2 regions of the Paenibacillus sp. FSL H8-0079 genome follow, and region 2 is predicted to be linked to the other one. Evidence: riboswitches for the same ligand, from Rfam matches in the RefSeq annotation. Region 2 holds a riboswitch; the other holds the start of a gene.
The links. A riboswitch is a leader RNA that binds a small molecule or an ion and turns the genes downstream of it on or off. The one in region 2 is predicted to bind FMN.
Positions count from the first base shown of each region.

Region 1: it holds a riboswitch for FMN, as region 2 does, so the genes downstream of both, MHI06_RS16835 (DMT family transporter) here and ribD (bifunctional diaminohydroxyphosphoribosylaminopyrimidine deaminase/5-amino-6-(5-phosphoribosylamino)uracil reductase RibD) in region 2, are expected to answer to the same signal.

Region 1 is NZ_CP150300.1:3,793,738-3,800,286, forward strand. It holds gene MHI06_RS16820 (amidohydrolase family protein) at 1-659, opposite strand, end outside; gene MHI06_RS16825 (CGNR zinc finger domain-containing protein) at 771-1,322, opposite strand; gene MHI06_RS16830 (DinB family protein) at 1,461-1,961, shown strand; FMN riboswitch at 2,046-2,199, shown strand; gene MHI06_RS16835 (DMT family transporter) at 2,344-3,324, shown strand; gene MHI06_RS16840 (amidase) at 3,579-5,075, shown strand; gene MHI06_RS16845 (urea carboxylase-associated family protein) at 5,206-5,823, shown strand; gene MHI06_RS16850 (LysE family transporter) at 5,950-6,549, shown strand, end outside.
Region 2 is NZ_CP150300.1:4,222,087-4,228,635, reverse strand. It holds gene MHI06_RS18840 (peptidylprolyl isomerase) at 131-562, shown strand; gene MHI06_RS18835 (hypothetical protein) at 675-1,988, shown strand; FMN riboswitch at 2,160-2,326, shown strand; gene ribD (bifunctional diaminohydroxyphosphoribosylaminopyrimidine deaminase/5-amino-6-(5-phosphoribosylamino)uracil reductase RibD) at 2,655-3,758, shown strand; gene ribE (riboflavin synthase) at 3,819-4,487, shown strand; gene MHI06_RS18820 (bifunctional 3,4-dihydroxy-2-butanone-4-phosphate synthase/GTP cyclohydrolase II) at 4,525-5,757, shown strand; gene ribE (6,7-dimethyl-8-ribityllumazine synthase) at 5,861-6,328, shown strand; gene MHI06_RS18810 (segregation/condensation protein A) at 6,433-6,549, shown strand, end outside.

The DNA.
Region 1 (6,549 bases), 430 kb from region 2:
ATCGCATCTAGTTCTTGAGCTAGCTCAATCTCCTTCACCGTTGTATCCCAATGACTGAACTCCGGACCACGAATAGCAAGTCCATAAGTGAGCAATTGATCCCTTGATGAAAAATATCGTTCTTTGACTCTTCTCACATCATTCGAATACGTGAGCAGACTATCCCGATTCCAGTAGTTCGTCTCACCAGGTACTCCATGAGCAAATACAGCCCGAATCCCGGCATCCTGAAGTCCACGAATCAGTTCATCCGTGTGCTCGGAAGAATACGGCATGCTCCAATCCAATACTGTCGTCACTCCTGCGTTAAGCGCTTCCAAGGAACCGAGCAGGTTGGCAATATAACTATCTTGTGGACGGAGCTTGCTTCCCATCGCACCATAATAGAGATTTTGCAAATAGACTGGCAAGGACCAGTTGGTTCCCGCTGTTTTGACCAGTGATTCCCACACATGCCGATGTGTGTCCACCAGCCCAGGCATAATAATCATGGATGAAGCATCAATGACCTCCGCATCCGGAATATCCAGATCGGGCTGAACCGCCGTGATCAACGAATCTTGAATCAGAACGTCCGCCCTCTTATACTGTCCAACTCGAGCATCCATCGACAACACACAGCCATTTTTCAACAGATAACTTGTCCGCACAAGACACATCTCCCATCTGATTTGTTTTGAAAGACGATCACATCCTGCTTACGAATCCGCACTGCTTCTGACTATTGTTTCGCTAGTATATATACATTATATAGTTTATGTTAATATTTTTCAATTTTGGGTTTTGCGTTTCGCTCGAAATCTTCTGACCTTCATCAGGTTTCCACACATCTTATCATCACAGTACTTCTGTGTTCTGCTTCGGGTATCATCATAGAACATCCAGCGACAATCCGAATTATCACAGATGCGAATCCTGCCCGCTTCTCCCTCCACCAAAGTCACAGCAAAATCAGCAGCTACTTCAGCCATAACCTGATGCCAATGAGCTTCTACGGCTTCCAGCTGGAGCTTCAGTCCCTGATCAATTGTAGTCAATCTTCTTCTCACATGCCCTGCTTCCATAAAGTCATTCAACCAATTACGTTCCTGTTCTGTTAAGGATGCTCCGGAAGATACACGAGATCCGAGAGCCAACAATTCATTTCTGAAGTTTCTCATCGACAACTCATCTTCTGGGGATGCGGGGACAGAAGCATGAAGTTGCCATCGATCCAAGAAATCTTGCTGCCAGCTTGCCTTTCCGAGCCTGTCCTCCGATCGATCTCCCCCACGCCAATCATGATAATCACTGTTTACAAAATCAGTCCATAACCTGTTCATATATACCTCCGCCCTATGTAACCACCTTAATTCAACAAAAAAGGTTACACTCAATCCTTGATGTGTTATATTAATTGTAACCTTATTACGATGGTTTAGCTAGTTACATCAAAACAGCACTCAAGGAGGAATACTTGAATGACGAAGACAACAGCACTAGATGTGATACTTATTCAAAAGGATGACACCTGGGATCAATGCAATTGGATTGTACCTTTGTCAAAGTCCTTGGAAGGACTTACAGCGGAGCAAGCAGCTTGGATTCCACCCGCAGGGGGATTAAGCATCTGGCAGTTGGTTAACCATATGTATTATTACAACCATCGCTTATTATGTCGCATCCAAGGTAAAGAGCCTGCACTTCCAGCCGTAGACTCCAATGAGTATACGTTTGGGAATCCCGGAGATTCAACGGATGCAGACGGATGGAATACATTACTGAAGGGTACAACTCGATTAGCCCAACAGTTGAGAGATCAAATGGCGACACTACAGGAGTCAGATCTTGAAGCCGTTTATATGGATACCGAAGAGAAATGGGCACACGAACTAGCTCGCTGGGTACTCCATGATGCGTATCACGCAGGACAGATCGTGCTTCTTCGCAGACAGCAAGGAAGCTGGAATATCATTTATTAAAAATAATGCTTGAACTGCTAGCGCTTACAGGAATAAGATGAACTTATTAATGTTACAGCTTGTTCAACACACTATATAATTGAATAGGATCTTCGGGGTAGGGTGCAATTCCCGACCGGCGGTGATGTTCTTCGGAACCAGCCCGCGACTCGCTATTTGTTCTTCACGAAGGACATGTAGCGACTGACTTGGTGTGAATCCAAGGCCGACGGTACAGTCCGGATGAGAGAAGATCAACACATTGACATGCCGTTCACGGGAAGGCCTCTTTCCTGACGCATGTCCTTGGATGAGCCCCCGTTTATTTGGTAAATACCGAAACGGGGGCTTTTGTCGATTTTGCCAACTGAAGATTCCGTGTTCTGACGAAGGAGTCCTGAATATGGAAAAGACATCATCTGCATCAACCGTTTACCGCAAAGAACGAAGTAATACCGGATTCTGGCTTGTTGTTCTCGGCGCCGCCCTCTGGGGTGTGGATCCACTCTTCCGCATTATTTTGCTTAATACGATGACATCCACGCAGATTGTACTGGTGGAACATATCATCGTCAGTCTAATAGCGATTCCCGTGCTGTGGAAATTCCGGGCTGATCTGAAAAACCTGCGCCCTCGCCACTGGATTGCCGTGATCTTTATCTCATGGGGAGGATCAGCGCTCGCAACGGTATTGTTCACCATGGCACTTACACATAACGATCCGAACACTGTACTTTTATTACAAAAAATGCAACCGCTCTTCGCTATCGTACTGGCTAAGCTGTTATTGAAAGAAACGTTACCACGTCGCTTCGGCGGACTGTTCTTCATTGCACTTGCAGGAACGTACCTGCTTACATTTGGCTTTACACTGCCACTAGGTAACTGGGACAACTGGATTCATGCTGGCAGCTTGTTATCCCTTGGGGCTGCTGCTTTATGGGGAGGTTCAACCGTTATGGGCCGACTGATGCTGGGACAGGCGCGTTATGAAACGGTCACCTCCCTTCGCTTCGTCGTTGCTCTCCCGCTCCTGATCTTTATGACGTGGAACGAAGGTGCAGCATGGACGTTTCCGTCCGGAACGGGTGAACAGACTGCTGTTATCCTCAACATTCTTGGTCAGGCATTGTTACCAGGTTTGCTCAGTCTTCTGTTATATTATAAAGGTCTGTCGTCGACCAAAGCTTCTGTTGCAACTCTCGCGGAACTTAGCTTCCCGATGGCGGGTGTGTTGGTGAACTGGATTGCTTTCCGTACGCTGATTACATGGGAGCAACTGCTTGGTTTTATCTTGATCTGGGTGGTCCTCTTCGCCATCTCCAGACAGCAGGAACGATCATCAACTGCGTCCGATGCAGCACCTAAGCTTCGAACTGAATAAGCGGATATATCCGAGGATCACATATAAACAAATAATCAAATATAAAATAAAACCATTGCACATCGCATTTGATGAGCAGTGGTTTTTTATTTCCACTACTAATATCTCCAATCTTCTGCTCTTTTCCCTCCCCTCATACTGAATATCCAATTCATCGCACTACGTCCCTTCTATGTTTTGTCTTTTATCTAATCCGGTGGTACGATGACATATGGAATAACAGATGAACTATATTCAGAGAGGAACGATCACTAATGTCTTCATTCTCATATACCTCATACGATGCCGTAGGTTTGGCTGAACTGATCCGATCCCGGGAAGTATCCCCGGTTGACTTGCTGGAAGCGGCGTTTGCACGCCTTGAAGAAGTCAATCCGCAGCTTAATGCGGTCATTCGTACATATGAAACCCGTTCACGGGAGGAAGCCGGCTTGGTTCGCCCTGGAGAACAACCATTTGCCGGTGTGCCCCTGCTTCTGAAAGATATTTCGCAATCCTTGGAAGGTGAATTTCTAACTTCAGGTTCACGTTTGTTCAGCGAGCATCGCGCATTACGCAATTCCAATTTTGTCACTCGACTGCGTGATGCAGGCTTTATCATCATAGGACATACCAATACGCCTGAATTTGGTTTGAAAAATATTACCGAGCCCCGTCTTCATGGGCCAACTCGCAATCCATGGAATATCAATCACTCCCCAGGGGGTTCAAGCGGCGGTGCTGCCGCCGCTGTAGCTTCGGGTATTGTCCCTCTTGCCGGAGCCAGTGACGGAGGCGGTTCAATCCGTATTCCCGCTTCATTTAGCGGATTGTTTGGATTGAAACCAACCCGCGGACGCACACCTGTAGGACCGGGAGTTGGTCGTCAATGGCAAGGCGCATCGATTGATTTTGCACTATCCCGCTCGGTTCGGGACAGTGCAGCCCTGCTCGATACTTTGCAAGTCATTCAGCCTGAAGCTGCATTTCATGCTCCACTCTTTCCAGGCAGTTACTTGGCAGATATGAGCTATCCACATCAACGCAAACTGAAAATTGCGTATACAACGGATTCGCCTGTCGGCACACCTGTCAGCGCAGAAGCCAAAGAATCGGTATATAAGCTCGTTCGCTGGTTGGAAGACCAAGGTCATCATGTTGAAGAAAAACTGAGTCCGGTGAACGGAGTCCGGTTGATGGAGAACTACTATATGATGAACAGCGGTGAGATGGCCGCGATGATCTCTTCCATGGAACGATCCATGGGCCGGGCGCTGACTTCCGATGATATGGAGATTGAATCCTGGGTTCTGGCTGAAGCTGGAAAAAAGGTGTCCGCTGCGGAATTTGTTCATAGTCTGGCTGAATGGGATGTAGCTGCCGCTCAGATGTCCACTTTGTTTGAGCGCTATGACTTCTACGTCACACCCGTTAATGCTTTTTCTGCACCTAAGATTGGAGAGTTGACACCTCATGACGAACAGATTCGTAATCTCATGCGGATTAGTGAATTGGACAAGACCCAGCAGCAGCAACTCATCTATGAGATGTTTGAGCCAAGTCTTACGTATACTCCGTTCACCCAGCTCGCGAATTTAACAGGTCAGCCTGCGATAAGTTTACCTCTGCATATGACACCTGAAGGTTTGCCAATGGGCGTTCAAGTGATGGCAACCAAGGGACGTGAGGATTGGTTATTACATCTAGCTGCACAGCTGGAACAATCAGATCTCTGGATCGGGATGAAAGGTAATCCAATGTTTCCAGCTTAGAACGTTCAGCGTGTATCTACCTTTATCATTGAACGTTACCCACCTGAGTATGATGTGTTGCCAAAATAGTGCATGAAAGCCTCGTTTGCTCCGCATACTGAAAGCAAAAAATAGCGGAGGAATGTGACGAATGAATACCAAACAGCCTCATAAACAGTCTTTTCGTATCCCTCCCAAAACGGGATATGCCCTAAAAGTAAGCAAGGGTTCTTTATTACGTATAACAGATCTGGAGGGGCAGCAAGTCATTGATTTTGTGGCATACGATGCGCAAGATGCTAACCATCGCTTGGACCCGGGCGTGACAATGGATGTATTGCGCACTTACAGGATCAAGCCGGGACAGTTTGTGTATTCCAATCAATATCAACCCTTACTTAAGATTGTCCGTGACACCGTTGGGGTACATGATTTCTTCAACTCTGCTTGTCGCCCAGAGATGTATGAGGTGTTATACGACAAAAAGGATCACGCCAGTTGTTATCACAATCTGAATACGGCACTGGAACCCTTCGGCATCTTACCACCGGATCAACACTATCCGTTTAATCTGTTTATGAAATCTGTTGTAGACAGTCAAGGCAAAATTGATGTTGTAGCACCCGACTCACGTGCAGGTGATTATATCGAAATGGAGGCATTAATGGACCTCACGATTGGGCTCTCCGCTTGTCCTTGTGAGGAAAGTTCGTGCAACGGCTACCACTGTACTCCAGTTCAATTAGATGTCGAGACTTCAACAGAATAACAACGCCATAGACGATATGATATAATAGCTTGTTCTAATTCACTCCTTGCTGGAATACGATGACTTGTACCCATTCTCTGTGACGACGGTACAATTCATCGAACCCGTTAAGGAGTGAACGTGTTTATGTCTGTACTGTTCAGTTATATTATTCTGGGAATATCATTGTCCGCTCCCATTGGTCCGATTAACGCCGCTCAACTTGACCGTGGAGCCCGACATGGATTCATGCACGCCTGGATTCTAGGACTCGGTGCCATGTTTGCAGACTTGGTGTATATGCTGCTGATTTATTTTGGAGTTGCCCATTTTCTGGACACGCCGTTTATGCGCTCTTTTCTCTGGTCATTTGGAAGTTTTATTCTCATTTACACGGGAGTGGAAACGCTCTCGAAGCTGAAACAGGGGATTCAAGGTACATCTACTGCGGACGCGACTGTTCGAAAATCGTTTATATCCGGCTTTTTGATGGCTCTGTCCAATCCACTTAATATTTTGTTTTGGCTTGGGATCTATGGCTCCATTCTCGCGACGACTGTGAAACATACGGATACGGCTCATTTACTACTCTACAGTTCAGGCATATTTATTGGCATCCTGGTGTGGGATGTCATTATGGCTGGCATGGCCAGTCGATTCCACAAACACAGCAGTGAGAATGTATTGCAATGGATCTCCATCATATCGGGAATCTGTCTGATCGGTTTTGGATTGTATTTCGGGTAC
Region 2 (6,549 bases):
AAAAAGTTGCCGTTTTTTTTGCGATCCAGACATTTTCGGTGTACACTAAGAAAAGTGCTGTAATGCTTGGCCCAGGGTCATGCGTTTTGGTACCATTAACGATGGTCAATACGAAAGGAGTCATTTACATATGGCGAAACAAGCGAAAATTAAATTGGCAAACGGCGGAGAAGTTCTGATCGACCTGTTCGATCAAGAAGCTCCAAACACAGTAGCAAACTTTGAGAAACTGGCTAACTCCGGTTTCTACAATGGTCTTACATTCCACCGCGTTATCCCGGGCTTCGTAGCTCAAGGCGGATGCCCTAACGGTAGCGGTGCAGGTGGCCCAGGTTACACAATCAACTGTGAAATCAACCCGAACAAACATGAGCGCGGAACACTCGCTATGGCACATGCTGGCCGTAACACAGGTGGAAGCCAGTTCTACATCTGCTACCAACCGCAACCACATTTGGATGGACAACATACTGTATTTGGTAAAGTAACTAAAGGTATGGAGTTCGTAGACGCTTTAGAAGGTAAAGACAAAATGGAAACTGTTGAAGTCGTAGAAGCTTAATACCTTCAGCTTAACTGGATCCAAACATGAAGTGCTTCTTTTATAGAAGCACTTTTTTTATTTTTTACATGTCACGTATTCGAAATCGATGATTGGAAAGGATGAATGAACCTTGGATATCGTTACTCAGCTAAGCTTGTTAAAGCAAATTTATAGTGATCGTTCGTTGTGGGATGAAGAACTGCAGGCATCGCGACATGTCGTTCCGGATAGTGTACCCGCACAGGATCGAGAAGCGCTTGAGGCAGCCGGGCATGAACCGAATCGATTTGTGCGTCCGCAACATGATGAAACGATTACTGAGCTGAAAAAACTTGCGAATCAATGGACGATAGAGGATGCAGCGCAGGCCTTTGTCTCTTCTTTGTGGTCAGCACCCATGATCTGGCGCTCGCTTCTTACGGGCAAGCTTATTGCAAGTAGTATGCCAGACCATGAACACACGCCGTATCCATCTTCGAGCACTTGTAAGATCTGCGGATTAAGTGTAGATCAAGCCACCGACACGACGTTGCAATGGTATTGGCGCATGACCAATGGAACCCCGTTGGACGGTGATCCCTTTGGACAAATGCTGGCACTTCGAGAGCTGGCTGCCGCACAGGAGCTTCCAATACCCAATGAATACGACCGCTGGACATTCCGTGCAGTATTAACGGTGCTACGCGAATTACCTCCCAAAACACGCTATAGTAAGGCAGCAGTTGCGCTCAAGAAGGAACGTCTTTTGCCTACACAAAAGGAATACGCTTACCGTGACTTACTTGAGACGTTAGCTCTGATTGGCATACTGGATACGCCGGAACATCCCGGAATGATAACTCAATTTACGACTTACATACAGCGTGACGAGCGCCCCAATGTTCGGGTTGAAGTGCAGGCGCCTCTGGCGTGGTGGGACTCATCTGTCGGAATCAATGAGAACAACCTGAACAAGATATTCCATGATTTTGATCTGAGTAACATATCTCTTGCGGATAAGCCTGAAGTGAGTCCAGCAGTAAAGGACACGATCTTAGGAGCACTAGAGAAGAAGAGGAGTGTTCGGGGGAAAGTACCAAAGGCATCTCCTGATGCAGGTACCGGGGAGGTTCAGTCTGGAGATGTATATGCTGTTCGGGTCCGGGATGGGGTATGGGTGACGGTATACTGTCATGAAGTGAGAGACAAGCGTGTCATCGTCGAATATCTGGATGGTGTCTTTCCAGAGATGCCGGCAAAAGCAAATTTGCATGGGACGTTTCGACCGAGAACGAATGGACGCTGGAAATGTTCTGCTATCGCGATCGACTCCACAAGTTGGGTCAGAAGAGTGACAAGAGAGTTTCCGCTTCCGACTTCGCCCCTGCAAGAACCTGACCGCATTCCATTTTATAATGCCAAAGAATTAAAGCATATGGCGAGCTGGTGTTTTCCTGATATGTAGGATGATGCGATGGATGGATGTGAAATGCCTCCAAGTAAAAACCGTGCTTCCTTGGGAGGAAGCAGTTTTTTTGTTGTTTCTTAGCTTATTAAAAGTTAGTATGTGACAAAAAGGAACAAAAAACAATTGATTTTTTGGCATTAAAGTGCTAACATCCAATTAATAACGAAAGCAATCCTTCAGGGCAGGGTGCGATTCCCTACCGGCGGTGATGCAAGAAGTGTAAGGACACAAGTCCAGCATTTGATGCAAAGTCCGTGACCTGTCTGCCTATGGCAGATGGCTGATCTGGTGTAATTCCAGAACCGACAGTATAGTCTGGATGGGAGAAGGAGAGGTGCAGACCTAACGGGTTTGCATTCAGCAGGAGTATTGCTGCACAGTCACTATTTGTGATGTATTGCACTGTGCAGGGAAGATCCGGATACGCCGGACAGTTCCATACATATGCCACACTATAGAAGCTCTTTACCTGTAATTGATGTTCATTAAGGTATGTGTCTATTTTCACTTGCTCGAAATGAAGTTTTGGGCAAAGTGTTGGCGTGCTGTATCCATTTCATTCCTGCTGTTGACATTTGTCTCTCATCATCCCCATCGAACTGATTGTTCGACGGGGATTTTTTATAATTAAGACTAAGACTTTAAACCGCGGGGTGAACGGATTTGGAAATGATCAATGATGAATTTTATATGGCACTGGCACTTGATATGGCGGAACGAGCACAGGGACAGACGGGAATTAATCCGGTCGTTGGATGTGTAGTTGTAAAAGAAGGGCGTATTGTAGGCTTGGGAAGCCATCTGAAACGTGGAACCGGTCATGCGGAAGTGCATGCACTTAACATGGCAGGAAGCGACGCAGAGGGCAGTACGGTATACGTTACACTCGAGCCCTGTAGTCATTATGGCAAGACGCCACCTTGCAGTGAACGCCTGATTCATGAAAAGGTGAAACGTGTCGTGGTATGTTGTGAAGATCCAAATCCGCAAGTATCCGGCAAGGGCATAAGCATGCTCCGTCAACAAGGCATTGAAGTTGAAGTTGGTGTATTGCGTGAGCGTGGAAGACGCATGAATGAAAAATTCATTAAATTTATTACAACGGGTCTACCTTTCGTGACGCTGAAGACGGCTACGACTTTGGATGGAAAGATTGCTACTCGCAGCGGAGACAGCAAGTGGATCTCCAACGAGCCCGCTCGTGAGATTGTTCATGCGCTTCGTCATCGTCACCAGGGAATTATGGTTGGCGTGGACACAGTTATTGCCGATAATCCGGAGCTTACAACCCGTTTGCAAGTAGAAGGCATTAGTCCGGTACGCATTGTGGTGGATTCCAAGCTGCGTCTTCCTTTAGGTGCCAAGATGGTTAAAGATGGTCTAGCCCCAACATGGGTACTGACAACAGACGAAGCCAGTCCTGAAGCTGCTGAGCGTTTGGAAGCCTACGGCATCGAAATTATACGCTGTGGTCCTGGACCACGTGTTGATCTGTTAAGCGGACTTAGCAAGCTGGGTGAGCGTGAGATCGGTTCAATTTTGCTTGAAGGTGGAGGCACTCTGAATGGAGCCATGTTGGAGGCACGGTTGGTCGATCGATTGCTGATGTTTATCGCTCCTAAGATTGTAGGCGGTTATGATACACCTGGAAGCTTCCGCTTCGAGGGTGTGGAACGTATGAATCAGGCGATTCAGTTGAATCAGCTGGAAATCGAACAAGTTGGAGATAATATCAGCATTGGCGGTATTCCGGTGTGGCCTGAATAAATAAATGGATCATAAAGTAATAAGTAAGGATCCTTAGAAATGATCGAGGGAGGCGGCAGCATGTTTACCGGTTTGGTGGAAGAAGTTGGTCAGATTCGGCGTATTGGTCGGAAGGGCGAAGCGATGGTCCTGAATATCGGGGCTTCCGCCATCATGGACGATCTAAAGATTGGCGATAGTGTGGCAGTGAACGGAGTATGCTTGACAGCGACAACGCTGGAAGGTGGAGGTTTTACCGCCGATGTAATGCCTGAAACGTATCGTCATACCAATCTCAGTCAGTTGCAATCTGGCAGTAAAGTTAATCTGGAGCGAGCCATGCAATCAGGCGGCCGTTTTGGCGGACATATCGTTCAGGGCCATGTCGATGGTACTGGAGTGATCGGCAGTATCACTCGTGATCAGAATGCAATTGTGTTTGAGATCAAGCCGGATGATCACCAGTTGTTCAAATATCTGATCCCCAAAGGGTCAGTTACACTGGATGGCATTAGCTTGACCGTTGTCCATACTTCACAGACCGCATTCACAGTTTCCATTATCCCTCATACGATTGGTGAGACTGTACTAAATGTCAAAAAGACAGGGGATACCATCAATATCGAATGCGATATTTTGGGGAAATATGTGGATCATTTGCTGCAGTATGGGAGAGGACATCAGGAGACGGGTGCTGGCAAGCCCCGCAGTATCAGTGAAGATTTTCTCTCCAATCACGGATTTGCATAAAGAAAGTAGAGAACAGAAATAAACTGGAGGTGGACCAATGTCAGAACAATCCATTCTGGACACGGTAGAAGAAGCCATATATGATCTCATGCGTGGTAAACCCGTCATTGTTGTGGATGATGAAGATCGGGAGAATGAAGGCGATTTTATCGCTTTGGCCGAAAAGGCGACACCTGAAGTCATTAATTTCATGATCACTGAAGGTAGAGGTCTGGTCTGTGTTCCGATTACACAGCAACGTGCGGATGAACTTAACCTGAAACCCATGGTTCAACAAAATACGGATTTCCATGGAACAGCCTTCACCGTCTCTGTGGATCACAAAGATACAACAACAGGTATCTCGGCACATGAACGCTCTATTACCGTGAAAGGTCTAATCGATCCTGAGGCAAAAGCCGGGGACTTCCGTAAGCCTGGTCACATGTTCCCGCTGATTGCAAAAGACGGCGGTGTACTTCGTCGTGCCGGACATACGGAAGCGGCTGTAGATCTCGCTATCATGTGTGGTTCCTACCCTGCTGGCGTTATCTGTGAAGTGATTAAGGAAGATGGCACGATGGCCAGACTTCCGGATCTGCAGGAGATTGCCCGCAAGCATGATCTGAAGCTGATCAGTATTCAGGACATGATTCGTTACCGTAACGAAAAAGAGCAGCTGGTTCATCGTGAAGTGGCTGTACGCATGCCAACAGACTTTGGTGAGTTCCAAGCGGTGGCCTATACGAACGCTGTGGACAACAAGGAGCACGTGGCTCTGGTCAAAGGTGAGATTGATGGTTCCAAACCCGTACTGGTGCGTGTACACTCTGAATGTTTGACAGGAGATGTATTCCATTCTCATCGTTGTGACTGTGGTCCGCAGTTTGATGCGGCACTCAAACAGATCCATGAGGAAGGCAACGGCGTATTGCTCTATATGAGACAGGAAGGTCGGGGCATTGGGCTGATCAACAAACTCAAAGCTTACAAGCTCCAAGAAGAAGGTCTGGACACGGTGGATGCAAACCTGAAGCTGGGCTTTGCTGCCGACTTGCGTGATTACGGGATTGGCGCTCAAATTCTGAAAGACCTTGGGGTTCGTCAGATCAGATTGCTAACAAACAATCCTCGCAAGATCAAAGGCCTTGAAGGATATGGACTTGAAGTGGTAGAGCGTGTCGCGATCCAGATGGAGGAGAACGAGGATAACACCGTTTATCTTCATACCAAGCAAGCCAAGCTGGGACATATGCTGAAGTTTGATGATATCGAGCAGAACGAAGAGTAAATGCGTTGTAGATGAACACACTTTTACCATGTAATTTATGGAAGTGATTACTTCGGAATTTCCGTTGCTTACATTATATTATACCGTTAGGGAGATGACTTGAATGCCACAATTTTTTGAAGGACATTTAGTATCAGAAGGATCAAGATATGGAGTTGTTGTTGGACGTTTCAACGAATTCATCACGAGCAAATTGCTTAGCGCAGCACTTGATGCATTCAAACGTCACGGCGTGCAGGATGATGAAGTGGATGTAGCCTGGGTTCCAGGTGCATTCGAAATCCCTTTGATTGCGCAGAAAATGGCAGAGAGCGGCAAGTATGATGCAGTGATTACTCTGGGAACTGTTATTCGTGGATCAACTACTCATTACGATTATGTGTGCAACGAGATGGCTAAAGGGGTAGCAGCAATTAACCTGAAAACAGGCGTGCCTACGATCTTCGGTCTGGTTACAACTGAAAATATTGAACAAGCAATTGAACGTGCCGGAACCAAGGCGGGTAACAAAGGTTGGGATGCAGCTACGGCGGCAATTGAGATGGCAAACTTGACGAAACAGCTAAAATAGTGCTTATTTAATAGTAGTGCCCTGCTTTGCGCAGACGAAAACGGGAAACCGGATTCGGACGGCTTAGCAGGGTTTTGTATTTTTCTGGCGGGAGGATTCGTCTAGTGACGGTAGTTACATACAAACTGGAGACTTTTGAAGGGCCTTTGGATCTGCTGCTTCATCTGATTGATAAGGCTGAAATTCATATCCAGGATATTCCCATCAGCGATATTACCGAT